Regions from separate parts of the Paenibacillus sp. Z6-24 genome, predicted to be linked through region 2. Evidence: a T-box and tRNA genes for the amino acid it is inferred to sense, from the RefSeq annotation. Region 2 holds a T-box; the other holds one or more tRNA genes.
What was found. A T-box is a leader RNA that pairs with one kind of tRNA and senses whether it is charged. The one in region 2 lies ahead of trpS (tryptophan--tRNA ligase), so its partner is inferred to be a tRNA-Trp.
Positions count from the first base shown of each region.

Region 1: it encodes a tRNA-Trp, which carries the amino acid that the T-box ahead of trpS (tryptophan--tRNA ligase) is inferred to sense. The anticodon was not compared.

Region 1 covers NZ_CP096398.1:975,914-991,027, forward strand. Annotated here, with positions in the region: rRNA gene M1D61_RS04325 (23S ribosomal RNA) at 1-1,691, shown strand, start outside; rRNA gene rrf (5S ribosomal RNA) at 1,763-1,879, shown strand; tRNA gene M1D61_RS04335 (tRNA-Asn) at 1,921-1,996, shown strand; tRNA gene M1D61_RS04340 (tRNA-Ser) at 2,000-2,091, shown strand; tRNA gene M1D61_RS04345 (tRNA-Glu) at 2,113-2,184, shown strand; tRNA gene M1D61_RS04350 (tRNA-Val) at 2,279-2,354, shown strand; tRNA gene M1D61_RS04355 (tRNA-Met) at 2,376-2,449, shown strand; tRNA gene M1D61_RS04360 (tRNA-Asp) at 2,457-2,532, shown strand; tRNA gene M1D61_RS04365 (tRNA-Phe) at 2,614-2,689, shown strand; tRNA gene M1D61_RS04370 (tRNA-Thr) at 2,715-2,790, shown strand; tRNA gene M1D61_RS04375 (tRNA-Tyr) at 2,795-2,879, shown strand; tRNA gene M1D61_RS04380 (tRNA-Trp) at 2,885-2,958, shown strand; tRNA gene M1D61_RS04385 (tRNA-His) at 2,993-3,065, shown strand; tRNA gene M1D61_RS04390 (tRNA-Gln) at 3,083-3,157, shown strand; tRNA gene M1D61_RS04395 (tRNA-Gly) at 3,172-3,246, shown strand; tRNA gene M1D61_RS04400 (tRNA-Cys) at 3,261-3,334, shown strand; tRNA gene M1D61_RS04405 (tRNA-Arg) at 3,349-3,422, shown strand; gene M1D61_RS04410 (hypothetical protein) at 3,940-4,251, shown strand; gene M1D61_RS04415 (PspA/IM30 family protein) at 4,494-5,156, shown strand; gene M1D61_RS04420 (PspC domain-containing protein) at 5,160-5,657, shown strand; gene M1D61_RS04425 (PspA/IM30 family protein) at 5,659-6,393, shown strand; gene liaF (cell wall-active antibiotics response protein LiaF) at 6,529-7,197, shown strand; gene M1D61_RS04435 (sensor histidine kinase) at 7,315-8,376, shown strand; gene M1D61_RS04440 (response regulator) at 8,381-9,028, shown strand; gene zwf (glucose-6-phosphate dehydrogenase) at 9,377-10,936, shown strand; gene M1D61_RS04450 (peptide chain release factor 3) at 11,198-12,781, shown strand; gene M1D61_RS04455 (potassium channel family protein) at 12,960-13,622, shown strand; gene M1D61_RS04460 (TrmH family RNA methyltransferase) at 13,622-14,413, shown strand; gene M1D61_RS04465 (multidrug effflux MFS transporter) at 14,675-15,114, opposite strand, start outside.
Region 2 covers NZ_CP096398.1:2,447,778-2,462,891, forward strand. Annotated here, with positions in the region: gene cntD (staphylopine uptake ABC transporter ATP-binding protein CntD) at 1-323, shown strand, start outside; gene M1D61_RS10775 (ABC transporter ATP-binding protein) at 358-1,104, shown strand; gene cntE (staphylopine family metallophore export MFS transporter CntE) at 1,126-2,349, shown strand; gene M1D61_RS10785 (helix-turn-helix domain-containing protein) at 2,333-2,554, opposite strand; gene M1D61_RS10790 (N-acetyltransferase family protein) at 2,708-5,896, shown strand; gene M1D61_RS10795 (amidohydrolase family protein) at 5,893-6,765, shown strand; gene M1D61_RS10800 (metal ABC transporter substrate-binding protein) at 7,273-8,307, shown strand; gene M1D61_RS10805 (outer membrane protein assembly factor BamB family protein) at 8,560-9,792, opposite strand; gene M1D61_RS10810 (hypothetical protein) at 10,076-10,336, shown strand; T-box leader at 10,649-10,904, shown strand; gene trpS (tryptophan--tRNA ligase) at 10,985-11,971, shown strand; gene M1D61_RS10820 (hypothetical protein) at 12,147-12,509, shown strand; gene M1D61_RS10825 (expansin EXLX1 family cellulose-binding protein) at 12,731-13,411, opposite strand; gene M1D61_RS10830 (S-layer homology domain-containing protein) at 13,756-15,114, shown strand, end outside.

The DNA.
Region 1 (15,114 bases), 1.5 Mb from region 2:
GGGGAGCGTTGAATTTAGGTTGAAGGTGTACCGTAAGGAGCGCTGGACAGAATTCAAGTGAGAATGCCGGTATGAGTAACGAAAAGATCAGTGAGAATCTGATCCGCCGAAAGCCCAAGGGTTCCTGAGGAAGGCTCGTCCTCTCAGGGTAAGTCGGGACCTAAGGCGAGGCCGAAAGGCGTAGTCGACGGACAACAGGTTGAAATTCCTGTACCACCGAAAGCCGTTATGAGCAATGGGGTGACGCAGGAGGGTAGTGACGCGGACTGATGGATGTCCGTCCAAGCAGTGAGGCTTGTGTGTAGGTAAATCCGCACACTCTAAGGCCAGGCTGTGATGGGGAGCGAAAATTACAGTAGCGAAGGTCATGATCTCACACTGCCAAGAAAAGCCTCTAGCCAGGAAGCAGGTGCCCGTACCGCAAACCGACACAGGTGGGCGAGAAGAGAATTCTAAGGCGCGCGGAAGAACTCTCGTTAAGGAACTCGGCAAAATGACCCCGTAACTTCGGGAGAAGGGGTGCCCCGGTAGTGTGAATAGCACGAGGGGGCCGCAGTGAAAAGGCCCAAGCGACTGTTTAGCAAAAACACAGGTCTGTGCGAAGCCGCAAGGCGAAGTATACGGGCTGACGCCTGCCCGGTGCTGGAAGGTTAAGGGGAGTGGTTAGCGCAAGCGAAGCTATGAACCGAAGCCCCAGTAAACGGCGGCCGTAACTATAACGGTCCTAAGGTAGCGAAATTCCTTGTCAGGTAAATTCTGACCCGCACGAATGGCGTAACGATTTGGGCGCTGTCTCAACGAGAGATCCGGTGAAATTTTAATACCTGTGAAGATGCAGGTTACCCGCGACAAGACGGAAAGACCCCATGGAGCTTTACTGCAGCTTGATATTGAACTGGGGTGCGATTTGTACAGGATAGGTGGGAGCCTACGAAGAGGGAGCGCAAGCTTCCTTGGAGGCGCCGTTGGGATACCACCCTGATCGCATCTGAGTTCTAACCTGGTACCGTAATCCGGTACAGGGACCGTGTCAGGTGGGCAGTTTGACTGGGGCGGTCGCCTCCTAAAATGTAACGGAGGCGCCCTAAGGTTCCCTCAGAATGGTTGGAAATCATTCGAAGAGTGTAAAGGCATAAGGGAGCTTGACTGCGAGACCTACAAGTCGAGCAGGGACGAAAGTCGGGCTTAGTGATCCGGTGGTACCGCATGGAAGGGCCATCGCTCAACGGATAAAAGCTACCCTGGGGATAACAGGCTTATCTCCCCCAAGAGTCCACATCGACGGGGAGGTTTGGCACCTCGATGTCGGCTCATCGCATCCTGGGGCTGAAGTAGGTCCCAAGGGTTGGGCTGTTCGCCCATTAAAGCGGTACGCGAGCTGGGTTCAGAACGTCGTGAGACAGTTCGGTCCCTATCTGTCGTGGGCGTAGGAAATTTGAGAGGAGCTGTCCTTAGTACGAGAGGACCGGGATGGACGCACCGCTGGTGTACCAGTTGTTCCGCCAGGAGCATCGCTGGGTAGCTACGTGCGGAAGGGATAAGCGCTGAAAGCATCTAAGCGTGAAGCCCCCCTCAAGATGAGATTTCCCAATTAGTAAGACCCCTTGAAGACGACGAGGTAGATAGGTTGGGGGTGGAAGTGCAGCAATGCATGGAGCTGACCAATACTAATCGGTCGAGGGCTTATCCAAAAAGCTTCTAAAGCAGCGAGGTTTCGTTTCGGATTCAGTTTTCAGGTGATCAACACCTGCAAGGCAAGACGTTTGGTGATGATGGCGGAGGGGTTCCACACGTACCCATCCCGAACACGACCGTTAAGCCCTCCAGCGCCGATGGTACTTGGACCGCAGGGTCCTGGGAGAGTAGGACGTTGCCAAGCGAAAACAAGCAAGACTTCCGCTCGAAGAGAGCGGGTATTATTCCCTGATAGCTCAGTTGGTAGAGCACTCGACTGTTAATCGAGTTGTCACAGGTTCGAGTCCTGTTCGGGGAGCCATATGGAGAGGTGTCCGAGTTGGCCGAAGGAGCACGATTGGAAATCGTGTAGGCGTCACAAGCGTCTCGAGGGTTCGAATCCCTCTCTCTCCGCCATATTTCTTCTATAAATAGTAAGGCCCGTTGGTCAAGGGGTTAAGACACCTCCCTTTCACGGAGGTAACAGGGGTTCGAATCCCCTACGGGTCATTGTTTTACTTCATATAGAGATGAATTGTACATAATAAGTGAATGTGTTTGACATTAACTTAATAAGCATGTTACAATCACTCTTGTGTCCCATGGAGACTTAGCTCAGCTGGGAGAGCATCTGCCTTACAAGCAGAGGGTCGGGGGTTCGATCCCCTCAGTCTCCACCATAGATACTTTTTGCATGATGACGCGGGGTGGAGCAGTCCGGTAGCTCGTCGGGCTCATAACCCGAAGGTCACAGGTTCAAATCCTGTCCCCGCAATAGTTTTGGAACCGTGGTGTAGGGGTTAACATGCCTGCCTGTCACGCAGGAGATCGCGGGTTCAAATCCCGTCGGTTCCGCCATTTTTAGTATCCACTCACTACTTGTTAATTGTAAAGTGAACTAGAGTAGAAGAGTCGACACGAAGCAATACATTAAGCTACGGCTCGGTAGCTCAGTCGGTAGAGCAGAGGACTGAAAATCCTCGTGTCGGCGGTTCGATTCCGTCCCGAGCCACCATTAATTGAATAACTAATAGTTTTATGCCGGTGTAGCTCAGTTGGTAGAGCAACTGACTTGTAATCAGTAGGTCGGGGGTTCGAATCCTCTCGCCGGCACCACTATGGAGGCTTAGCGAAGTGGCCAAACGCAGCAGACTGTAAATCTGTTCTCTCTGAGTTCGGTGGTTCGAATCCATCAGCCTCCACCAGTTATAGGGGCATAGTTTAAAGGTAGAACAACGGTCTCCAAAACCGTTGGTGTGGGTTCAATTCCTGCTGCCCCTGCCAATTATTTTAATTTTAGTATATATTTTATAGCATGGCGGTCGTGGCGAAGGGGTTAACGCATCGGACTGTGAATCCGACATTCGCGGGTTCAATTCCCGTCGATCGCCCTTTTTATTTTCAATATTGGGGATTAGCCAAGCGGTAAGGCAACGGACTTTGACTCCGTCACGCATAGGTTCGAATCCTATATCCCCAGCCATTTTTTGCAAATGAGCGGACGTGGCTCAGCGGTAGAGCATCGCCTTGCCAAGGCGAGGGTCGCGGGTTCGATTCCCGTCGTCCGCTCCATTTTAATTTCATACGGCGCCATAGCCAAGTGGTAAGGCACAGCTCTGCAAAAGCTTTATCCCCAGTTCGAATCTGGGTGGCGCCTCCAGTATTTTATTTTGAGCGCCCTTAGCTCAGCTGGATAGAGCGTTTGACTACGAATCAAAAGGTCAGGAGTTCGAATCTCTTAGGGCGCGTTTTTCATCAGGAAGTGAAAAGCCTGGTATAACTGCTATTATAGCAGTTATACCAGGCTTTTTCGTTATATCTTTTTCTAGTAGCGTATAATTATTCTGTGAAGTGTGAAGTGTGAAGTGTGAAGTGTGAAGTGTGAAGTGTGAAGTGTGAAGTGTGAAGTGTGAAGTGTGAAGTGTGAAGTAAAGAGTAGAGAGTACAAAGTATAGAGTGTGGGATATGAATTATGAAGCATGAGTATTTGAAGTGGAAGAATAGGTGGATTATAAGCGGAAAGCTCTATATAAGGCGTCGGTCCAGAGTTAGCCCCGCCTTAGGTCTAGGATAAAATACCATCCTCAGTCCATTTCAGACAGCAGTTTATTCTATTAGAATGTAACTATAAGGCAAAGCGAGTCAGCCTGACAGTAACCGGTAGCAATTAACTGGTGAACTGCCCAATTAATTATGGATGATAGTAAATAGTAGTTGGCGGAAGTACTCAAGCTTTTCAAACTCAAAGAGAAGGAGGTGAATGGAATGAATATCAATCGTAAAAGTATCGCAGCGGTAGCATTAATCGCAGTAGGTATTCTGATGGTATTCGGCAAGTTCTTCCCTGTAGTACATAGTCTGATGGGGGAACTGATTGGGCTGCTGATTCCGGTAGCAATGCTGATCCTCGGTTACTATGCTCTTCAAAGTGGAAGAAAAGTATTGGGAATTGTACTGAGCATCATCGGAGCTTGTATCCTTTTTTCAAAATTGTCCTTTCTTATCGGTCCCGTCCTTGGAATAGCATTGGTGGTCTGGGGTATTACTCTTCTAAAAAATCGCCGTCAAACGTTTTAATTAGCAGCTTAGTCGTGTCCTACCTAGAGCGAATGGGTAAGTTGCTAATAAAGCTTAAAACACTTTACGATAAATAAATATATACTGTTGTATTCATCTTATAATGATAGACATCTTATGAGTACAAAGTGGAATATGTTGGCGAGGATGAAAGTTGTGGAACTGAAAGTCTGGAACTAAAGCTGGTCAACAACTGCAGTGTACCGCTTGATTGAGCACGTAAAGGAGGGAGCACTAATATCATGAATATGTTTAAACGTATACGGGATATTACCGTAGCCACTTTGAATGAAAAGCTGGAACAAAGCCAGGACCCGGTAAGATTAATTGATCAGTTTCTGCTGGATACACGTCAGGAAATCAACGAGGCAGAGAAACTGTACAACAATATAGCGCAGCATACACGCCAGCTGCACCAGCATGTGGAGAAAGCATCTTCCATGCGCAAAAAGCGTGAAGAGCAGGCTATGCTGGCTCTAAAGGCAGAGGAAGAAGATTTGGCCCGGATGGCTCTGCAGGAAAAAGTAATGTACGAAGAAAAGGAAAACCAATATAACGATCTGCTGCAGAAAAACAAAGAAGCGCTGAGCGAGATTGAATACCAGCTGAATACGCTTAAGTCTGAATATCAGGCAGTCTACAGCAAGCGGGAGTACTATTATGCACGAATGGAGACTCTACGTCTTCAGCAGCAGATGAATCGCCGCTTTGGTGGTACGATGCAGAACAATCCACCTTCCTTTGGACGTTTGGAAGACCGCATCTCTGATTGGGAGATGGAAGCAAAAGCGATGAGAGATGTACGTCAGATGGATCATTATCCATCCGGCACCAGCAGTACGGCTCTTGATGAAGAGCTGGAACGTCTGAGACGCAAGCTGGATGATGAACGGAAGGAGGGATAATCGATGCGCCCAAAGTTATACCGCTCGGCACATGACCGGATTCTTACCGGTTTAACCGGAGGACTGGCAGAATATTTTCAGATTAACCCTACCCTGCTCAGAGTATTATTTATTCTCAGCATTCCGTTTACCGGGGGATCTACGATCCTGATTTATCTGGTCGCTATATTCATCGTACCGAAAGAACCACCAGCTTATCGCCCATTTGAATATGGTCCCTATGATCAGCAGCCTGAAGATCGTTATGGTCCGCGTCACACATATGGCGGGTACTGGGGAACTTCCCAGAATGCCTATGAGCCCAATATGTATGATGCTCCACATAAAAGCAATTCGCGTGACTTTGGCAAAAATCGCCCACCATATGAACAGCCGGATCCGGTTGGCCGTAAGAAGGCTGATCTGGACTCCATGATGGAAGATATCGAGAAAAAAGCACTTCGTAAAGAAGTTGAAGAATTACGTAAAAAAATTGCTCAAATCGAGAAGGGAGAACGTTAACATGGGAGTATTTAAAAGATTGAAAGATATGACAAAGGCATCGGTGAATGAATTACTGGACAAGGTGGAAGATCCAATTGTGATGCTTAACCAGTATCTGCGTGATATGGAGGCTGAAATTCATCAGGCAGAGGTTACTGTTGCCAAGCAAATGGCTAACGAGCGTCGTATGAAGCAGCGTGTGGAAGAAGCAGGCCGTATGGCTGTACAGCGTGAAAGCCAGGCTACCGCAGCTCTGAAAAACGGTCAGGAAGAAGTGGCTCGCAAGCTGCTGGAAGAGAAAATTTACTTCGATCAGAAATATACCGAATATGGCGATATGCATGCACAGGCTAAAACCCAGGTGAGCGATCTGATGCAGCAGCTGCATGAAATGAAAGACGAGTTCTACAAAATGCGCAACAAGCGCAATGAGCTGGTATCCCGTGCTCAAATGGCCAAAGCCAAAAAACAAATGTCTCAAATGAGCTCTGTAAATTCGATCGATAAAGGCGGCGCATCCCTCGGATTCAGCCGTATGGAAGAGAAAATTATGCAGTTGGAAGCAGAAGCGGATGTTATGCGTGTACCTTACAGCTCCGGCTATAACACTCCATATATCAGTGCCGAACAAGCAGAGAAACAAATGAAAGTGGATGAGCAGCTGAACCTGCTGAAAAACAAGCTGTCCGGTTCTTCCGCTCCGAAAACAATTGAATCCAGTGCAAGCCCGGCAGATGAGTCATCTCGGCACTAATTGCTAAACGCCCAGAGATACAGTTAGTCGGCAAGCGAATAATATGATATGCTAGGAAAGGCTAAGCCATACAGCGTGTGTCTCATGCATGCCGTATGGCTTTTCCACTACTATTAGCGGTAAAGGAGGTGCGACATGAGTAGAAAAAGAGAAGCTTTTGCTGTGATGCTGATCGGAGTCGGAATGCTTGTCTTGCTGGGACCATATATTGGATTTTTTACGATTGTCGCTCTTCTTTTGCTGCTAATTGGCGTAACCGGACTTCGTCACGGAAATATGCGCAGAGGCTATATTTGTCTCGGGACGGGAGCAGGATTACTTCTGCTGGATCATCTGGCGTTGGTGCTTGGCATTGGCCTGATCTCGCTCGGTATCTTTTATGTACGTGCCAATAAAGCTCATCGGGGACAAAAGCATCATTCCCAGCAGAATTTTATTAAAACGCTTCAGCATAACCGTGATCCATGGATGATGCGCAGTACCAGCTCCTGGCATGCGATCGGTGATATTGATTGTGACCTGTCTCTCGCGTTGGCAGAAGAAGCGGATACCGTACTGTATTTTCATGGACTGATTGGTGATCTTGATTTTACAATTCCAGAGGAGTATGGTGTGGAGATTGAAGCTCATTTGTTATTTGGACAGATTGATTTTAATCCCGATTATCACGCCGGAATTGAACGCCGTCAGGGTGTGCTCAACCGTGTACAATGGAAATCGGCCAATTATATGAATAGTACACAGCGAGTGAAGCTGGTCATTTTCTATGTGGCTGGAGATTTAAATATTCGCTTGTCTGCGTAAACCCATTTAAAATAGTAGGTGTAGGTGTAGGTGTAGGTGTAGGTGTAGGTGTAGGTGTAGGTGTAGGTGTAGGTGTAGGTGTAGGTGTAGGTCATGATCGAAGTGGGGGACCGGCGTATGAGAAATAAGAAGTCTGCGGATATTATTATCCGCAGTATGAGTGAGGGAGTGCTGCTGGCAGTCCTTTTATTAATCGTTGTCGTGTATGTACTCTATACGTCGGAGCATCTGATGATCGATTATACATGGGAAGCTGTTTTACGCACCGGTATAGCACTTTTGATTCCTGTACTTACTGTGGGGATTCTGTACGGATTATACCAGGCACTGCGTCTGAAAATGCGTCTGGGCAAGCTGCGGGATACGCTGCTAATGTGGGAAAAGGGCAGTTGGTCACAATCCGCTCCTGAATGGGGAAGTGACGAATGGGCACGCCTTGGTGAACAGATGGACCGGATCGGCAAAAAGTGGGGCGATCAGATCTCAAGTCTTCAGCGTCTATCCACCAATAATGCACAGCTGGCGGAACAGGCCAGAATATCTGCTATTATTGAAGAAAGGCAGCGTCTGGCGCGTGAACTGCATGATGCGGTATCCCAACAGCTTTTCGCAATATCCATGACTGCGACAGCGGTAGGACGTACTTTTGACAAAGATCTGCAGCGGGCCAAACGTCAGGTGGAATTGATTGAGGAAATGTCTTCTGTTGCGCAATCGGAAATGAGAGCGCTGCTGTTGCACCTGCGTCCGGTTTATCTGGAAGGCAAACGGTTATATGAAGGCATACAGGAACTCGTACAGGAGCTGCAGGCCAAGATTCCGATGGAAATTGCTTTGGAGATGGATGAGGATGTACGCTTGCTGAAAGGGGTCGAGAATCATCTGTTCCGTATTGTCCAGGAAGCACTATCAAACACCCTTCGTCATGCCAAAGCCAGCCGGATGGAGATCCGGATTGTCCAAAAAACGGATTCGGTACGGGTTACCCTCCGGGATGATGGCATTGGCTTTGAGCTCGATGACACCAAACAGACTTCCTATGGACTGTCTACCATGAGGGAACGGATTAATGAAATTGGCGGAACGATTCAGTATATTACCGCTCCTGGCAAAGGAACACGAATTGAGATTGTCGTCCCGATCGTGACTTTGAATACAGAAGAAAGCAGGTGGACATAATAAGATGGATAACAGTGAACTGATCAAGGTGCTGCTTGTGGACGATCATGAAATGGTACGAATCGGACTGGCTGCGGTACTGGATACGGAAGACGGTATTGAAGTCGTCGGGGAAGCAAGTAACGGTGCGGATGGTATCCGGCTCGCGCAGGAATACAACCCGGATGTCGTACTGATGGATCTGGTGATGGACGGAATGGACGGCATTGAAGCGACGCGTCGGGTACTGGAGATTCACCCGCAGTGCAAAGTCATCGTACTGACCAGTTATCTGGATGATGAGAAAATGTATCCCGTTATTGAAGCGGGGGCTTTTAGCTATTTGCTGAAAACGTCACGGGCGAGCGAGATTGCCGATGCGATCCGGGCAGCAGCCAGAGGACAGTCCGTACTGGAATCCCAGGTAGCTTCCAAAATGATGAGCCGTTTCCGTGAACCGGTTGAACGTGCGCTTCATGAGCAGTTAACCGAGCGGGAGATGGATGTACTGCGTCTGCTCGCTCAGGGTAAATCCAATCAGGATATTGCGGATGAGCTGATTATTGGGATTAAAACGGTCAAATTCCACGTAACCAATCTGCTGGCCAAGCTGGGGGTAGAAGATCGTACCCAGGCGGCTATTTATGCTTATAAAAATGGATTGGCTGAGTGAAACTGCTATATTCATATGTTGATAAATTTATAAACAGACTCGTTTATCAGTTTTGTTTTTAACGATTATAAGTACTTTTTATGAGTGGTTAGATAGTGCCAATCCGGGTAATTATGGTAAAATACGTTTGCCTGAGTGCAGATGTGCGGGAGATTTTTCCTTTATAAAGCGGTTCAGGCAAGAACAGTCGATCTGTAATTTTCCGGTTAAAAAGGGTCCTTTGGGCTTTGCCGGTAATATCAGGTATACTGTGCGTATGAAGCATCATGAGCATCATTCTACACAAGTGATTTTTGTCCAGCATCTGTTTGCGTTAAAACAAAAATTTACATAGGAAGTGGAGGAGCCATGACAGAGAACCCAATTGTTGACGTTGAGACATTACAGGCACCGAGTGCAGTATTTTTTATTTTCGGAGCCACTGGCGATCTGGCCAGTCGTAAATTATTTCCTGCCATCTACAGCTTGTATCGTGAAGGAAAGCTGGCAGAAGATTTTGCGGTTATCGGTGTAGCTCGCCGCCCGCGTACGAATGAAGAATTCCGTAATAATGTGCATGATTCGATTGATGAGTTCTGCCGCTATAAAGTCCAGCCTGGTGAGGATTGGAACAAATTTGCGGAACATTTTGAATATAAATCCCTGGATATTAATAATGTCGCCGGTTTCCGTGAACTGCGGGAGCAGACCGAAGTGCTGGAGCAGAAGTTTAGCATCCCGGGTAACCGCCTGTTCTTCCTGGCGTTGGCACCGGAGCTGTTCGGCAGCGTATCACTGAATCTGCGTGAAGGCGGTATGATGGATGGACAGGGCTGGAATCGTCTGGTTATTGAGAAGCCGTTTGGCTATGATCTGGAATCGGCGCGCAAGCTCAATACCGAGTTGGCGCAGGTATTTGCAGAAGATGAGATTTTCCGGATTGATCATTACCTGGGCAAGGAAATGGTTCAGAACATTGAAGTGATCCGATTTGGTAATGCCTTCTTTGAGCCGCTCTGGAATAATCAGCATATTGCGAATGTACAGATTACGCTCAGTGAAACCGTAGGTGTCGAAGAGCGTGGAGGCTATTATGATCATTCCGGAGCGCTGCGGGATATGGGACAGAACCATATGCTGCAGATGCTGGCGATGATCGCCATGGAACCGCCAAGCCGTCTGCTGCCGGAAGATATCCATGATGAGAAAGTAAAAGTACTGCGCTCGCTGCGACCTTATCTAACGGCAGAAGAAGTAGACAAGAATGTTGTCCGTGCCCAGTACACTGCTGGTTCCGCCAAAGGCAAGGAATTGCCGGGCTACCGTGAAGAAGATAAGGTAGATCCCGAATCAAATACAGAAACGTATTTCTCGGCGAAAGTATTGGTAGATAATTTCCGCTGGGCGGGTGTGCCTTTCTATATCCGAACAGGTAAGCGCCTGCCGGTAAAAACCACGGAAATCATCGTGGAGTTTAAGCGTACGCCAACCAATGTATATCTGGGTCAGCGGCATAACCTCGAACCCAATCTGCTCGTCATCCGGGTTAATCCAATGGAAGGCATTTACATTAAGATTAATGCCAAAAAGCCGGGTTCCGATTCGGAAATTCAGCCGCTGGCGATGGAATTTTGTCAAAGCTGCATGATCGGTATCAACTCACCGGAAGCATACGAGCGTCTGCTGGAAGATGCGGCACAGGGCGATTCCACCTATTTTACCCGCTGGGATGAAGTGGCAGCAGCCTGGAGTTTTATTGATCATATTGATCGGGCCTGGAAGCAGCATCCATCGGATGTGAAAACCTATCCAGCCGGTTCCTGGGGACCGGAAGAGACACATCAGCTGCTCCAGCGGGATGGGTTTCACTGGTGGCCCGTTAATGGACAGGATGAGGATGACGTAATCTGGCAGGCGAACAGCCGCTAAAGTTACGCAAGCGAGTGGAATGAAACGGTTCTGTATGGTCAGCGAAATGGAGCAGTCAGATTACATCCATTCATCGAGTAGGCTGCTTTAAACCTTTCCTGATTGCAGGATACGTATAGACACTCCAGTCTGGATGGAATACAATAAAAGAAGCGTCTTTTATCGAATAAACACTCTTATGTTGGTATGACATAAGAGTGTTTTTGCTGTGGATATGCTACAATAAGTACAGTCTATTCAAGTGATGAAGGGAAAATGATAATGAGTAAAATGATAGATAAAGAACTACAGCAGGAAGTCGACAAACGCAGAACGTTTGCGATTATCTCTCACCCGGATGCGGGTAAAACGACTTTGACGGAGAAGCTGCTGCTGTTTGGTGGCGCCATTCGTCTGGCGGGAACAGTCAAAGCGCGTAAAGCAAGCAAACACGCGACAAGTGACTGGATGGAAATTGAAAAGCAGCGGGGTATCTCGGTTACTTCTTCCGTTATGCAATTTGATTATAATGGTCACCGGATCAACATTCTGGATACACCGGGTCACCAGGATTTCAGTGAAGACACCTACCGTACATTAACTGCAGCAGATGCGGCAGTCATGCTGATTGACGTAGCCAAAGGGGTCGAGGCACAGACGATTAAATTGTTCCAAGTTTGTGCACAGCGTGGGATTCCTATTTTCACATTTATTAATAAACTCGACCGTGAAGGACGCAGTCCATTCGATCTGATGGAAGAGCTGGAGCAGGTACTGGGTATTCGCTCGGTACCGATGAACTGGCCGATTGGCATGGGACGTGAGTTGTGTGGCGTCTATGACCGTATGAAAAATCAGGTCGAACTGTTCCAGGGCGATGACCATTCTACAATCGAAGTGAAAAAGGTGGAAGATTACCGTGATCCAATCATCAAGGAGATGGCTGGTGATTTCCTGTATGATCAGCTGGGTCAGGATATCGAACTTCTCGATGTGGCAGGCGATCCTTTTGATTATGAAAAAGTACTCAAGGGTGAACTGACTCCGATCTTCTTCGGCAGTGCGATCAATAACTTTGGACTGCAGACTTTCCTGGAGAACTTCCTGGAACTGGCACCGAAGCCGGAACCGCGCCGCAGTACAGCAGGGCTGATTGAACCGACCAATGAGAAATTCAGCGGTTATGTATTCAAGATTCAGGCGAATATGAACCCGGCTCACCGTGACCGGATTGCATTCCTGCGTGTCGTATCCGGCAAGTTTGAACGCGGCATGAGCGTCAAGCATGTACGTGTCGGCAAAGATATCAAACTGGCTCAGCCGCAGCAATTCCTCGCACAGGACCGTGATATCGTACAGACAGCTTATCCGGGCGATATCGTCGGTCTGTTCGATCCAGGTATTTTCCGTATCGGGGATTCTCTGAGTGAAGGCAGCAGCATTGTTTTTGACGAGCTGCCTACTTTCTCTCCGGAGATCTTTGCCAAAGTGACTGCCAAGAATGCTCTGAAATATAAGCAGTATCAAAAAGGAATCGATCAGCTGACCGAAGAAGGTACCATCCAGGTATTTAACACCGTCAGCTTTGATGATACGATTCTGGGCGTGGTCGGACAGCTGCAGTTTGAGGTATTCGAATACCGGATGAAAAATGAGTATGGCGTGGATGTACAGCTGCAGCGGATGCCATTCCAGTTTGCACGCTGGATCGTCGCCGACAATCTGGATCCATCCAAGTTCCGGATCAACTCGACACTGGTTAAGGATAAAAAAGGAAATCATGTTGTACTGTTCGAAAATGAATATGCCATGCGTACAGCCGTAGAGAAAAATCCGGATGCGCAGTTCCTGCAGACCGCTCCATAAGAAGCCAATCATGTATTAATATAAGTTGAATATGCAGATTGTTGAATACAGAAGATATTCCTATTCAGCAATCTGCATTTGTTTATGGCATCTGTTACAATTTAAACGAATAATAGTCAGCGAATGTAAATAACTGTAGTGGATATTGGTATTTTAATGAATGTGCTGGAGGTAGATTATGGCTAGAAGGCAGTATGCGGTTATTGGAATCGGCCGTTTTGGTTCCAGTATTGCAAAGACACTGAGTGAAATGGGATTTGACGTATTGGCGATCGATTCAGATGAACATCGCGTACAGGAAGTGTCCCATATTGCAACACAGGCGGTAGTCGCGGATTCGACGGATGAGGAAGCGCTGCGGGCGCTCGGTCTGCGTAATTTTGACGTGGTTGTGGTAGCGATTGGTGAAGATATTCAGGCGAGCATTCTGACGACACTCATTTTGAAAGAAATGGAGATTCCGATGATTCTGGTCAAAGCGCAGAATGAGCTGCACGGCAAAGTGGTACAGCGGATCGGAGCAGACAAGGTCATTTTCCCGGAGCGGGATATGGGGGTTCGCGTAGCTCATCATCTGACCTCACCGAATGTGCTGGATTATATTGAGTTGTCCGACGATTACAGTATTGTCGAAATGAGAGCGACCGACTCCATGGTTGGTCATAACCTGATCGAGCTGAACATCCGAGCCCGCTACAGTTGCAACGTAATGGCGATCAAACGTAATAGTCATATGAATATCGCGCCGGCGCCGGAAGAGCGGCTCAAAGCCGAGGATATACTGGTCATTGTCGGCCAGAAGCACGATCTGATCAAAATGGAAATGGATCTGGAAAACTAATGGAAATTCTATCGACGCAAAATGCACGTGTAAAAGAGTGGGCCCAACTGCTGGAGAAAAAGCACCGGGACAAGCAGGAAAAGTTCATTATCGAAGGCATCCATCTGGTCAGCGAAGCACTGCGCAGCGACTGGGATATTCAGTATATCGTCTATGATACGGAGAAAGGGATACCGGCAGAACTGCAGGCGGATATCGCTTCGTATTCAGGCGGGGCTCAGTATGTAGCCGTCTCAGAGGCGGTGCTGGCCAAATGTACAGATACCCGGACACCGCAGCCGGTATTTGCAATTGTATACAAGCGTAATGCGCTGCTGCAATCGATTCTGACAGTGCCGAAAGGAATCGTAATCGTACTGGATGGTGTGCAGGACCCAGGTAATGTCGGCACGATTATCCGCAGTGCGGATGCTTCGGGAGCGGCTGGTGTAATACTTGGACAAGGCTGTGCCGATCTGTACAATCCCAAAACGATTCGTTCCACGATGGGTTCCCTGTTCCATCTGCCGGTGTTGGAAGGCAATCTGCAGGACATCCTGACTGCTGCCAAAGAGCAGGGCGCTGTGCTGCTAAGCACGTCGCTGCAGGCGGAGAAGTCATGCTATACGTATAATTTTGGCAGTGGCGCCTGGATTGTAATCGGCAATGAAGGGAAAGGGATCTCCGAGTCTACAGCAGCCATGGTGGACGAGCATATCCTGATCCCGATGCAGGGACAGGCCGAATCACTGAACGCGGCGATGGCCTCGACGATTTTGCTGTTTGAGGCGATGCGTCAGCGGAGACTGTAGAATAACCACTGTGCTAATATTTGAAAATAGAAAACACCGCAGAAACAGAGGAGCGTTCTTCTGTCTCTACGGTGTTTTTAATTTACCCGTTATTCATATCCAGCCGCATCCAGCAGCTATGGAAGCAGTGTTATATTCAATTCGGATCAACATGCTGGTGCTATCCTGTTTTATTCACTGCTTGCATCAGCATGCATTGCCTACTGTGTGCTTACGGCTGGTACCAGCGTTGCCGATTGCTTGCTTATGCCAGCAGACAGCTTACTGCTGTTGACGTCGAACCAGTACGACAAAGCTCAGTACAGCCAGCACTTCCGCGCCAAAGATCACCAGGCTCATGGGTACCGCGGTTAATCCGCTGCCGAGGCCGACAAGAGGTGAAGCCGCGCCGCCGAGCAGCAGTGGCAGCAGTCCCAGCAGCGCAGATGCACTGCCTGCCGAACTGCCCTGGCTCTGCATCGCCAGCGAGGTGGAAGTGGCCCCTACCGAACCTACACATGATACGACCAGGAACAGCATCACAGCAATCGGAATCAACCCGCCCCCTGCAAAAGCAATAACAAGCAGCAGCAGCGAAGCGATAAAGGCAATCACAAGACTGATCCGCAGCAACCGGTATTCGCCGTATTTGCCGGACAGGCGGCCCGCAAGCTGGGCAAAGATAACGATACCCACCCCATTAATGGCAAAAAACAGACTGA
Region 2 (15,114 bases):
CACTGACACTGGTATTGAAGCCGTATATCATTATCGCCGATGAGCCGACGACAGCGCTCGATACGCTGTCCCAGCAGGAAGTGATGGCGCAGTTTATCCATCTGCGCCGTACGCTGGGAAGTTCGATGATCTTTATTTCTCATGATCTGGGGGCGGTCCGTCACATTGCCGATGATGTGCTGATTATGAAAAGCGGACAAATCATTGAGCGCGGAGAGACCGGGCAGCTGTTCACAGCGCCCCGGCATGATTATACCCGCCAGCTGCTCTCTGCCCGGCTCGCCTTGAGTGATCATTTCAGGCAGCTGATAAATGAGGAGTGAATCCAGGAGTAACGGAATAAAGGAGACAAGCAATATGCTGCACATACAGAATGTGGAGAAATCATATCAAAAAAGCGGACTGCTCGCGAAAAGATCGCAAAAGGTACTGCACGGCGTCAGCTTCAGCTGCCATGACGGCGAATGTCTCGGTATTATCGGCGAAAGCGGCAGCGGCAAGTCGACGCTGGGACGTCTCATTCTCGGTATCGAGAAACCGGATCATGGCACGATCCTGCTAAATGGACAGCCGATCGCACAGCGTCAGGTACGCCGCGGGCAGATCAGTGCGGTATTCCAGGATTATACGTCGTCGATCAATCCTTTCTTTACGGTAGAGCAGGCGATCCGGGAACCGCTGGATGGGGATGGACGTTCGCGGGCGGATCATGGCAGACGAGTGGATGAACTGCTGGAGCAGGTCGGACTGAGTCCGGCTTACCGGACCCGGTATCCGCATGAACTGTCCGGTGGAGAGGCGCAGCGGGTATGCATTGCCAGAGCGGTGGCGAACCGTCCCCGTTATATCGTACTGGATGAGGCGATCAGTTCACTGGATGTACGGGTTCAGGTGCAGGTACTGCATCTGCTGCAGGAACTGCAGTCCGTCTATGGGATGGGCTATATCTTTATCACACATGACATCCAGGCCGCTGCCTATATGTGCGACCGGATGATCATTTTCAGAAAGGGACAGATTGTGGAGACGATCGATACGGATCGGCTAAGGGAAGTGCAGTCGGATTATGCCCGTACGCTGCTGGGTGCCACAATTATCGTATAGACCATAAAGGAGGGGAAAGCCGTGAACGGAGCATTATCCTGGCCATTTCTGCGGCTGTATATTCTGGTACTGGGTTATTTCAGTGCCAACGCGATCCTCAATGTCATTATTCCGCTGCAAGGACATGCCTGGGGAGCGAGCAATACGACGATTGGGCTCATTATGGGGGCCTATTTGTTTACAACGATGTTTTTCCGGCCATGGGCCGGGCAGATGATTCAGCAGCATGGCCCGATTCGGGTGCTGCGTACGATTCTGATTATTAATGCTTTTGCGCTTGTGCTGTATACATTTACAGGACCGGCGGGTTATCTGGTCGCCCGGATGCTGCAGGGGGTGTCGACTGCCTTTTTCTCAATGGCGCTGCAGATTGGAATTATCGATGCACTGCCGGAAAAGGATCGCTCCCAGGGAATATCCCTCTATTCGCTGTGCTCCTACATGCCGGGCATTATTGCCCCGGTGCTGGCGCTGGGCATCTGGCAGAGCGGCAGCAGCAGTTACTTTACAGTGACCATGGTGGCGATCGCCATTTTCACGGGTGTATTCGGCTATACTGCCCGGATGGACAGCAGCCGGGAACTGCCGCCAAAAGCATCGACTTTGCAGCGTTCGGGAACATGGTCTTCCCTTGGACAGCTGGTACGAAATCCGCTGCTGCGCAATTGCAGTGTGGTAATGCTGATCGCTTCTGTCGTATTCGGAGCGATTACGACCTTTCTGCCGCTGTATGCGGATCAGCTGCCGAGCGGTAGTGCCGGTATCTATCTGATGCTGCAGGCAGCCAGTGTAGTTCTGGCCCGGTTCCTGCTTCGCAAAAAAATCCCTTCCGACGGACGCTGGCATACGCCATTTATGATCGGGGCATTGATTCTGCTGACAGCGGCGTCACAGCTGGTCAGTATATCCGTGAACGGAGGGTTTATTTTCCTATATACCGGAGCGGTACTGATGGGCATCGCCCAGGCGGTGATCTATCCGACGCTGACCACCTATCTGAGCTTTGTCCTGCCGAAGCACAGCCGTAATGTGCTGATGGGGCTGTTCATCGCGATGGCCGATCTCGGCATGTCGCTCGGCAGTATCATTATGGGACCCCTGGCAGATTACTGGTCGTACTCTGGGATGTACAGCATATGTGCGGTACTGGGAATTGTATTGATTCTGTTCGTCCTGCTGCAAAAACAGAGCATGACGAGGTATGCGCAGCAGCTGCCATCATCCGGCATCAGGAATCCCAGCTGATCCGGAACAGCTCTGGCATCACCTGAAGAACCTTTTTGAAATAGTGAATAAAGCAGCTGCTCTGCGAGAACCTGTAATCCCGTGCAATCTCCCGGATCGTACGGTCGGTCGACAGCAGCAGCTTTTTGGCATGTAAAACGTATGATTCCGGCAAATAAGCCGCAGCCGTCACCTCCAGACAGACCTTATTTTGCGGAAGGTGCATTTATTTCCATTCTTCTATATAATACAGGAAACCAAAGCTGCGAGATTATTTGTCTGCTTCGTTTTGGTTGCGGTTTCACAAGTCTATCCTGTCAGCAGGACAGTCTGTAAGATCGATAGAACTGTAATTTATAGCATTGGAGGGAATTACATAATGACAAGAACCGACGATATCCGGATTGTAGAGTATGAACCCGGCTATGCCGCTTCCATCGCCGAAATGTGGAATGCCAGCCATGAGAGCTGGGGAGGAGACAGCGCGATTCAGACCGAGCAGATGATTCTCAATGAACATCATAACAGCACCCATCTGCATGTATTTCTGGCTGTGGCTGGGAATGAAGTGGTGGGCTACTGCAGCTTCTCCCACTACAAGGAAGATGCCGGTGCGTTATACATTCCGCTGCTGAATGTGCGTCCGGATTACCATGGCCGCAAAGTCGGCAAAAGGCTCGTGCTGCATGCCGTCGAACAGACGATCCGGATGGGCTGGCCGAGACTCGACCTGTACACCTGGCCGGGCAATGTCAAAGCGGTACCCGCCTACAAAAAAGCAGGCTTCTTCTGGGAAAAACGCGATGATACCACGCATCTGATCAACCTGATTCCTTCGGTTATGCAGACACCGGCAGTACAGCATTATTTCGGTCAACTCGACTGGTATGCGGATAGCGTTCGCGAGATTGTGACCGCGCCGGATGGACGGCGGGAGAACGGTTTTGATTACTTTACTTATCAGTGGAGTAAGGATGGTACCTATCTCCGCATGGAGTATGAGCGTACCGGCCGTGGACTGCGTCTGATCGAGACGGATGATTATCTGATTCAGGCGAGTATTCCGGTCGCCCACCGCCTGCCATTTGGCAGCAGCTATCCGATCATCTACGAAGTCACCAACAAGAGCGGCAAGCCGCTAATGATTGAAGTAACAGGCAAAGGCAACCCGGCGATTGACTTTAAGCTGCATGAATCCAGAGAGATCCAGTCATATGAGACCATTGAAGGGAAATTCCATGTACAGCCGATCGAAGAAGAGCAAGACCCGTACCAGACTCATCCGGTCGTGGAAGCCGAGCTGCTCATCAACGGACTGTCAGCGGTATTCAAGATTGGAATCGAGCCGCGTTTCCCGGTAAGACTCAAGCTTCATGCCCCTCACCGTGATATGTACACAGGCGAACAACTGGAACTGGAATTAACTGTAGAAAATGAACATGATACCGAATATACCTACTCCATGCAGTGGCCGGCAAGCGATATTCTCGCCTTCCATAAGCAAGAAATCAATATTACGGTTCCTGCTCATGGAAGGCGCTCGATTAGAGTCGCAGCCAGTCTGCTGAACTATGGCATCTGGCATCACAAGATTCACATCTATAATGATATAAATCGTACTACCGATACCCTGGTGTTGGAGCAACACATAAGCCTCTCTTTCCCTGGAGCGATGGCTGCTTTTGGCAGTGAGACTTCCGAGGAATGGGTGGTATCCAACGGACAATACAGCGCCCGCCTGAACAAACAGAATAATCTGCTGAAAATCTATCAAGGCAGCGAAATGAAAACAATATTATATTTCCCCAAATTCGGCCTGCCTTACAGCAATGAATTCCACAAAGATACGGCATCCCATGTGACCTTCCGCGAAGAGGACGCGATGATTATGGAAGCGCAGTACGAGCTGGAATCGTATCAGCTGCGGCTGAAAACCATCGTCAAAGTCCATCGTAACGGCCTCTTCAGCCGTCATCATGTCGTACAGTCTCTAAGCAGTGACGGAGAGCGAACAGAAGCTATACAGCGAGCAGAAAATTTATTTATGAAAGAACAATTCAACTTCTCTTTGGAGAACACCATCCTTCCATATCGCAATCGCTATGTCCATACCGCTCATGGGCCGGATGCGGCAGCAGTAGACTACTGGGAGATCAGCGAATTGACGGAAAACTGGATGTTCGCGCATGACAAGCATTCCACCTGCGGAATTACGTGGCCCAAAAATCGTCTGCTGATGCTGGATATCTGGCAGTATGCGGTAGAGCATCCGCTCGGAGATTTGGCAGCAGCAGAAAGGATAGAGACACCGCCTCTGCAGCTCGCTGTCGGTACATGGGAGGACTGGCAGGACTTCCGTACATTCGCTCTGCAGCAGGGTTCATCCGAGAAGTTATCTGTACAGAAGCCGCTGGAAGTACTCGTCAATAATGGGAACCCATTTGCATCGAAGGCACTGGAAGTGAAGATTCTGGAGCAGCGGAATACTGTACTGGATGGCATCATTCATGTCTCGTCGCACCTGGACAGTATAGATCAGCAGCAGCTGACTATAACAGGAGAACAGGAACTGCAGCAGTATGAGGCACGGTTGTCCCTGCAGCCCGGGCCGGAAACAGACGTGATCAACGTCCATCTGGATATGGACGCTTATGAGATAAAAACGGCACGAGTGCTGTTCCGGCTACAGCCACGGGAGATGGATCTGCAGGTAGTGCCGACTGAACATGGCGATGTCCATACGGTCTATAACGGTGTGCTGCAATTGCGGGTCAATGGCTCCTTCGCGCCTACCTTGTTCTCGCTGCAGCATCACGGTGTGGAATGGCTGGATTCCTCTTACCCACAGCTGGGCCCTCGCTCGTGGCTGAACCCATGGATCGGCGGCATTCATATGCAGATCGAAGGATTATCCGATGCGAGCCTGCAGGCAGAGGAGCGGCAGGTGGATTTTACGGAGATCCGGGATAATCAAGGAAATCTATGGTCCGGTATCCGTATTTCCGTCAATATTCAGCACAATATCCGGTTCAAAGGGTTATCGGTGGAGCAGTACTACGTCACTCTTCCCGGGGTACCCGTACTGGCCACCTTTGTCAAAGTCAATCCGCAGACCGGAACGTCGCTGTTCCCGCTGTCGATGAACTGCTTTAACTTTTACAAAACCGGTCAGGAGCTGAGCAATGGCCGTGCCCATATCCGCAATCAGGCTGGCGAACAGATCACCTACAAAGTCGGCAAAGTACAGTACGATGAGCAGCTGAACCATGGCATCGTCCGTTACGGCTCTTCCGAACGGACGATGCAGCTCAACTGGATGACGCATCCGGATGCCGATTATTGCGGCCTGTTCCTGAATACTCACTTTACAGCTGCTTTTACGACCGACCAGATGTACCTGTACGATCAGCAGCAGACATACGGCAGACCGCAGTTCCATATCATCACGGATATGCCGATTCCCGATGATGCCTGGAATGATCTGTACAATATCCGATTTGGCGAAGCAGCAGCCTCCACTTCTCCTGAGACAAAGAGTCGTACAGCTGCAGAAGGGAGCAATCGATGAAAATTATAGATGCACATGTTCATTTTTCCGAAATCGAATCTTTCTATGATACAGCGCGCAATCTGGCGTCTATCGAATATACGACCGAGGGACTGCTGGCTGAATTCACCGGTTCCAATGTGATTGCCGGTGTAGGCATGGGCGTGACGGAGACGGTCGCCGGAGCCTTTCCGGACCCGGCTGCCGCCAATCCGATGCTGCTCGATCTGAACGACCGGATGCCGGATAATCTGTTTACATGTGTTGGTATTAACCCGGAGACCCTGCATCTGCGAGGGCAGCTGGAGGCACTCGAGCAGTCACTGCAATCTCCTCAGACTGTAGGCATCAAGCTGTATGCCGGGTACTACCATTACAATGTCGGCGATGCCATCTATGATCCGGTCTACCGTCTGGCTCATCAGTATGAACTGCCGATCGTAATTCACGGCGGACTGACCTATGCCGATGGCGGACTGCTCAAATATTCGCATCCGCTGTCGATGGAAGAGACGTTCCTGAAGCACCGGGAGCTGACCTTTATGCTCTGTCATCTCGGTGATCCATGGGTGATGGATACAGCGGCACTTCTGGAAAAGAACCCGAACCTGTACGCCGATCTGTCCGGCTGGATCGTAGGTGACAAGGCCAAAGTACAGCGCCTGATGGGCGAACAGACGTATGTCGATCATTTCCGCCGTGCGATCGTATTTGCGGAAAAGTACGACCGACTCGTATTCGGCACCGACTGGCCGCTGGTACCGCTGGATGCGTATATTATGTTTGTGAAAAGTCTGATCCCCGAGCAGCACTGGGAAGATGTGTTTTACAACAATGCATTGAGAGTGTTTCCGAGATTGAGGCAGTGGGCGGAAGAAAGAGCAGTATAGAAAACTATGAATAAAGCGAAAAGGACTGGCTGCAAAAGCTCGAGAGCCTCAGCTTGATTCGTCCATTATAATAGTGATTAAATATACATCATTGAAGATATCCACAAAACAAAACCTGTTCTCTGAAGAGAACAGGTTTTTTATACTTTAGATACTAACGCCATCAAGATCGCTATTTATATGCTGCAATAAAAAATAGGGGCATTATATCTTTTTTTGATTTATCGACTGCTAAGGTGCTGTCTGGCGAAGCGGATACAGGAATGGGGATAGAATTAGAATGTGACTACTTTGCTTTGCTAACTTGAATTTCTAAGATACTCTTGACAAAACCTATATAAAGCGATATATTTTCTTGGGACTAATAGTAATTATTACGAATAAAATAAATCGTTCTATTAATACAATTATTAGAGAACCTGTCATCAAGAGAGTAAATTATTGACTTCGATTATAAATCGTAATGATTACTATATATAGCATATCAATATTAAAGGAGATTTACTCATGAAAAGCGATAAAACACTATTCCCTATCCTCTCCCTATCATTTATTCTGATCCTGGCCGGCTGCGGAGGTGGCAAAGAAGCAACTCAGCCTGCAAAGAGCACTTCTCCCCCTGCCAATACAGCCAAACTTGATATTAAAACTACCTTTTATCCCATGTACGATTTTACACGTAATGTAGCCGGGGAATATGGCAATGTTGAGAATCTGGTGCCAACAGGGGTAGAGCCCCATGACTGGGAGCCGACAGCGAAAGATCTGGCAGAAATAACTGACGCAGATGTTCTGGTCTACAATGGGGCCGGTATGGAAGATTGGATAGATCAGGTAAAGGAAAGTGCTACCGGCGGTCATCTAACGACAGTTGAAGCAAGTCAGGGCATTAATATTTCAGAAGAAACCGAAGCAGAACATGAGCATAACCATTCCGCAGAGCACGAAGAACATTCTCCGGCAGACCATGAACACCATTCGGACGAAGAAACCAAGCATCACGACCACGATCATGGCGGACTGGACCCACATGTATGGTTATCGCCGGCTCTGGCTGTGCAGGAAGTTCGCAATATCGAAGCTGCTCTCTCCAAAGCAGCTCCCGAACACAAAGACAATTTTAAGAGAAATGCAGATGCCTATATCGCCAAGTTGGAATCACTGGATCAGGAATTTAAAACAGAATTACAGAATACCAAAAGAAAAGATTTCATTACCCAGCATGCCGCCTTCGGATATCTGGCGAAGGAATACGGATTAACCCAGGTACCTATCGCAGGATTGTCTCCGGATCAGGAACCATCGGCAGAGCAAATGGCCGAGATTGTGAATTTCGCCAAAGAACATAACATCAAGACCATCTTCTTCGAGACTCTTGCATCTACCAGTGTTGCAGAAGCAATCGCTAATGAAATTGGTGCCAAATCCGATGTACTTAATCCGATCGAAGGGCTGACCAAGGAAGAAATGGCTCAGGGTGCGGATTATATCAGTGTAATGAAACAGAATCTAACCGCTCTCAAAAAGGCACTTAATGAATAGTATGTGCTCGGTATATCGGTGGAGACCTCGTTTTAACATGAGGTCTTTTCATTTTTATGCTGAGAAATACTAAAGGAAGAAGGTTATGGTTTTTAGTTAGACTGCGAAGAATAGTTATTAAATACCCATTAAAAAAACAGCGCATAATATAAATTATACGCTGTTTTTGTTTTAAAGCATTTACATAGTGATATTAGACCACTTATCCACCTTGTAATTAGCAATTTTTATACATAAATATCCAATTAATCTTCATTTATCTATTGGGCTGTTTTCCGGAATTTTGACTGCGGAGATTTTGCCGGCGGTCTGGATCAGGAAATGGGTTTCGGCGTTCAGGGTCGCGTTGAAGAAATTGGATTCAAAAAGAGAGACTCCCAGCCGCTGACCATTTTGCCGATTCAGGAAATATACATTTTCATCCATCAGAGCAACTGCCAATACATCTTTGCTAAAATCGACCCGGTAAATTGGTGTGTAGAAACTGTACGATGCTGCCGGTTTGGAACCGGATGGTGCATCGAGCGGAATGCGGAATAATCCCCATTGTCGATCATCATAATTAATAGTCGTTCTAATATAAAAGTCCCCATCATAATAATCGACGTTGAAACTCCATCCAAATCTCGAGTCATTTTTGATTGAATAATTGAAAGTCTGGACGGGTTGGCCGGTCTGAAGATCAAGCTTGTCTATATGGACTGTATCACTCTTGCTTTTACTGGATGTGTACTTCTGGCTATAAATATAACCATTCTGGATGGTCAGCACTTTTTCGTATTTGGCCGTTGTTTTCCAGAGCAGTCGGCCATTTTTGCTGTCCAAAGCATATAGAGGGATGCTGTGTTCATAAATTGAACGACCTGGAGTAGCAATGATAATTGATGAGCTGCTCTGTTCCACGTAATAACCCGCTTTGGAGGTAGTGTGATTTTGCCATTTTAACTTTCCGCTGGTGCGATCAAATGCAGTTAATGCTGCCGAATCTCCGGTGATCACAAGATTTTCTTGTATACGAATGTTTTGAGGAATGGATTTCTTTTTGATATTCAAATGAGGGATGCTGGATTTCCAGAGTGTTTTTCCGGTTTTCTGGTCGAGTCTGTATAATACATTTTGTTTGTTAATCACATACAGGGAAGTTGTATCTGCTGTCGGAGGAGCGGCCATCGTTACCGGAACGGTCCATTTTGTTTTTCCGCTTGTCACTTCAGTGGCGGCAATTTTCTCTTTTAGCTTGTAATAGACACGCCCATTGGCATAGGTGCTCACTTCCTCGTCAACGCCATACTTGGGCTTGCGAATCGTTTTCTCCCAATCGGGAGTTAGTGTGTGGAAAGTAGCGGCCTGCTGTGGTTGACTAACGACTTGTTCTGCGGCATTTACTGGAGTTCCGTGAGTCCAGACGAGTGATGCCGCGCCGAGTGCAGCCGTAAGCAGGAGGGGGAGTGATATTTCCCGCAGGGATGAATAGCATCTGTTCATATGAATACTCCTTAAGGATAAATTTGGTATAAATATATAGACGATTCGGATTTTGGTTTTGTTGCTTGAGCACACCTCTTTTAAGTTTACATAATATTAATTATGTTTATTTTATGTTTTAAAGCTAAGTTGATATATAATTCACGTGTGGTTTTATACAAAAATTTCCAGATAACAGATTAGCATATACAATGATTGTACATCCCCAATATACAAATTCACGATACCTACCGAACCTTTTTGCTCCTGAAAGCATATACATTTTAAAAAGGAGGAGCACCCATTGAATGAATCCATATCCAGAGAGCAGGCACAACAGCTGTTCGAAGAGCATTTTGACTACATATTTCGTATCGCTCTGGTCATGACCCGCTCCCGGGTATTGGCAAACGAGATGATTCGAGGGTTCGCACCATTTACGGACCATAATCCTCATCCCAAGCCGAAAAGCACTACGATCAAGATACCGCTTCATTGGGAGCGGAAAGAGCAACCAGAACCAGAGCGCCAGCCGAAAACCCGTAGAAAGGATAACGAACGATAATATATCAGTTTGCGCAGTACTTAGTGTTTTATATCCCATAACCATGATGGCACCCAGCCAGTGAATCGATAGTAGATTTACTGGCTGTTATTTTATAAATTACTAACCAGTATCTTATACGACAAAATCAAAATTAATTAAAATAACATAATAATTGTTATGTAAACTAATTGGTTTAACTGAAAATGCGCCACCGAATCTTTTTGTGCCAACAAATTCATCTTGTTCCTGATTTATCCAATCCTATTGTAAAATAATTCTTGCCATTCCTGCGTTATTCGCTAAAATAAGATCCATTATACGTCACCCCATATCAAAGCTATGAATAGAAGGAGTAGCTGAGCGGAATTGTCCAAGCGAGCCGGCGGTTGGTGAGAGGTCCGGTACATGGAAGCTTAGTGAATGGGTCTATTCGCTTCAATTTGAACACCATAATGGATGGTTAGTAGGCATTGACGGCATCCCTCCGTTACCTCGGGGAGACCTGTTAGTCGTTGTGACAGGGTAGAGAGCGGCCTTATGGCCGTATTCGGGTGGTACCGCGGAGAGCAAGCACTTCGTCCCTTTTTATAGGGGATGGAGTGCTTTTTTTGCGTTCCGGGCGCTTGTTAGAGGAGACGGATATACACTATCCAGGGAGGAATACACATGCAACGTATTTTATCAGGCATCAAACCAAGCGGGGATCTCAATATTGGCGGTTATGGAGGAGCATTGAGCCAGTTTGTGAAGTATCAGCATGAATATGAGAGTTTCTTTTTTGTTCCGGACCTGCATGCCGTAACAGTCTATCAGGACCCGGCAGAATTGCATCAGCGCTCACGGGAGATCGCCGCTTATTACATCGCTGCCGGCATCGATCCGCAGAAATCTGCTATTTTCCTGCAATCCCGGGTCAGTGCCCACGCTCAGATGGGATGGTTGATGGAGACTCAGGTGCATTTTGGAGAGCTGAATAGAATGACACAGTTCAAAGAAAAGGCAGAGGGCAAGGAAGGTGTCAGTTCGGCGCTATTTACCTATCCGGCATTGATGGCAGCGGATATACTGCTGTATCAGGCGACCCATGTGCCTGTCGGCGACGATCAGAAGCAGCATCTGGAGATGACCCGCGATCTGGCGGAGCGTTTTAACAGCCGGTATGGACAGACCTTTACCCTGCCCGAGCCGATTACTCCGGAGATCGGCAGCCGGATCATGAGCCTGGACGATCCTTCCCGGAAAATGAGTAAAAGTAACCCCAATTTGAACAGTTATATTCTGCTGCAGGATTCACCGGAAATCATTCGCAAAAAATTGTCACGGGCGGTGACGGACTCGGAAGGAATGGTGCGGTATGACTGGGAGCACAAACCGGCTGTCAGCAATCTGATCGAAATCTATGCCGTATTTACAGATGAGTCTACAGATGTGATTGAACAGCGATATGCAGGACAGGGATACGGGATGTTCAAGCAGGAACTAGCCGATGTGGTTATAGCCAAGCTGGAACCTATGCAGCAGCGCTTCCGCGAGATTGTTGGCAGTTCCGAACTGGATATCATTCTGCGTCAGGGCGCCGAAAAGGCTGCGACTGCAGCCAATAGCACATTGCGCAAAGCTTCGGAAGCGATGGGGTTTGTTGTGTTTGCATAGATGTATCGCTGCCTGTAAAACAAGGCGGTTAGCCTTCACGAATCTGCCTCCAGGCTATCAAGTGGCTGCATTGCGGGTAAAGAACATAAAGAAAGGCTTTACATTTCATAATCCTTACCTTCCTCGCAAGAGGATCGTATTACTGCAAACACAAGAATAGCACAAGGAGGTTTTAATGATGGGCTTCAATCTTAACGATCTCAAAGGTCTACTTAACAATAAAGGTGAAGGTGGCAATTCAACCGGCGGAATCATGGGCATGCTGGGCAAACTGCCGCTCGATCAGATTATTCAAAAGCTGCCGCTCGACAAACTGCTAACCCCGGAATTTATGCAAAAGCATACTCCGTTCCAATCGATCGGCGAGCTGCTTCAGAAAACAGGGCTTGGCTCGACTACCGACTCTCCGGAGAAGGTCAAAGAGGTGCCTACCGACCAGATGGACAACCAGGTCAGCCAGAATACGCAGTTCGGTTCCCTGCAGCAAATGCTGCAAAAAGCGGCTGAGTTCTATGCTGCACGCAAAGGCGGACAGTAACTCTGCATAAATGGCGACTGCTGCCATTCAGCATATCGTATAGATAGATTGGCTGTGCAGACAATGGCATGATGGCAAACAAGAATATGGGCGAATCATAAAAAAAGCGGCTGTCTCTTCTAAAGGACAGCCGCTTTGCTGTATGCACATTATGGATATAAGGGCATAATACAGAGACATTAATCACCATACTGCACACAGCATTTTGTTATCTGCCATTATCAATCCGGGAATTGAGCACGGCCCGGTACAATATACGCACTGGATGTGCCGCTTTCCGGCAGGGCGGGAATAGTATCCGTAACGACTTTGCCGCGAATATCGGTAATGCGAACCGGCAGAGGATTGGCACCGAGCTGCTCACCGACAAAGTGGTTATAATCCATCTTCGGCAGGCTTACCCAGCTGCCGTTCTTTTGTACTTCCAGCTTCATGACCGGATATTTGTGGTTTCTGACTTGAATGGCCGCCCACCAGCGGGAACTGCCTTCCTTGATCCGGTAGCTGAAATTACCGCTGATCGGCGCTTTGACCACTTTCCACTGGATATCAATTTTGCCTTTGGACATGTCACCAATCTTGGCAAATGCATTAGGTGAGAGATCCAGTGCACCGCTGGCTCCTTCCGGGTACAGATCGGTTACATAGACGACCGTTTTGCCTTTGGGGCCCTGTACTTCCAGATAAGCGCCTGCCAATGCCGCTTTGACGCCGCCATAGTTCATCTGGGTCGGGTTGAGCGCGGTAATCTCCATATTCGCCGGGATCGGATCGAGCAGTACAGCGCCGCCGGAATAACCGGAGCCGGTATAGGTGGCATAGCCCTTGTATGTATCATTCCAGGCTGCCGAGGCGGGAAGTGCGAACAGGACCAGACTCAGAGTGACCATCATGCCGAACATACTCCATTTGCGGGGTGCAGACCATTTCATCAATAGAATCCTCCAGATTTTAGTATGCGGAAGACCGCCTGCCGCACAATACTTTTGCATAGAATGGTTTACGATTCACAAAAGTATTGCAAAAATATATAGGTAGACGACTGCCGTTAACAATGTACTATATATTTACTCATAACACAATAAATGAAGATCTAACAAAATAAGAAACTTTGTGTCTGCATATCAAAAAGCAGAGTGGATAGAAGGCCATTCATTATTTTACAAAGGAAAGCTTTTATTTTTACATTCATATGATATGTTAGGAACGATGAGGATTTTGATACAGAAACTGGAGGATTATACGAATGAAGCAATGGAAAAAGAAAGTCAGTCTGAGTGCAGCAGCAGTTATGGTTGCCTCGGCAATAGCTCCCACAGGAGCAGATCTATCCGGGAGTGCCTATGCACAGCAGCTGCAGACAGAAATGTCGGCTGCTCAGGAGGAAACCCGAACATTCACTGTACAGACAGTGCCTTCGGTATCTGTTAGCGCCGATACTTACACGCTATCCGCGATCAGACAGCAGAGCACTGGCAGCAGGGTGACGGCACGGGGATGGATTACATACAGGGAAGATACAGGGAGCAATTACAGCAATCTGTATATCCAGGATGGAAGCGCTGGCATCGTTATCCGCGGTCAGAACCTGCCGGGTGAGCCGGGCCAGGAGATCGAGACGACCGGCAAGCTCAGTGAATACCGCAAGCTGCTGCAGATCGAAGCCGCCGCAGCTGATACATATATTCGGGTGCAGACCCCTCAGAGCGTATCCGCACATCCGATTACAGCAGATGATTTTACGGCTGATAACCCTTATGAAGGACAGCTCGTCCGGATTCATCAGGTAACTGTAACCGGGAAAAGCAGCAACAATTATACCCTTCAGGACAGCAGCGGAAGCTTCACCGTCTACAGCAAGAGTCCATGGCTGACCGTAGGACAATCCTATGATTCCATTACCGGTGTCGTGTCACAGTATAATGACAGCATTCAGCTGATTCCGCGATCTGCAGAAGACATCGCCGGAGGTACGCCTCCGGTTGTGGAAGCACCGGTGAAGCTGGCGATTCACGATATTCAGGGCGCCTCCCAGCGTTCCCCTTATGAAGGGCAGGAAGTGCGCGAAGTCGAGGGCATCGTCACCATGGTCAAAGGAAAAACGATCTTCTATATGCAGACCGAAGATGCACTGGCCGACCAGGATGATCGTACCTCGGAAGCGATCATGGTCTACAAATCCGCTCATGGCATGAAGGTAGGCGACCGGGTCAGCGTGGATGGAACGGTCAAAGAATATAAGGAGACAGGCTACAGCGACGCAGATGATCTGACCACCACCGAGATTGCCGCCTCTTCGATCACACGTCTGGCCGAGAATCAGCCGCTGCCGCAACCCGTTGTTATTGGCAAGGGGGGCCGGACGATTCCGGGACAGATTGCTTCTCCTCAGGGACTGGTATCCTTTGACCCGTCATCCTACAGCATTGATCTGTACGAGAGTCTGGAAGGCATGCGGGTTCAGCTTAATAATGCGAGTATTATTGGACCGTATACGTATGAGATTCCGGTGACTGTGGATCGGGAAGAGAGCCGCAGTGTTACACCCGCAGGCGGCCTGGTAATTGCGAATAATCAGTTTAACCCGAATCGTCTGCTGATCGGG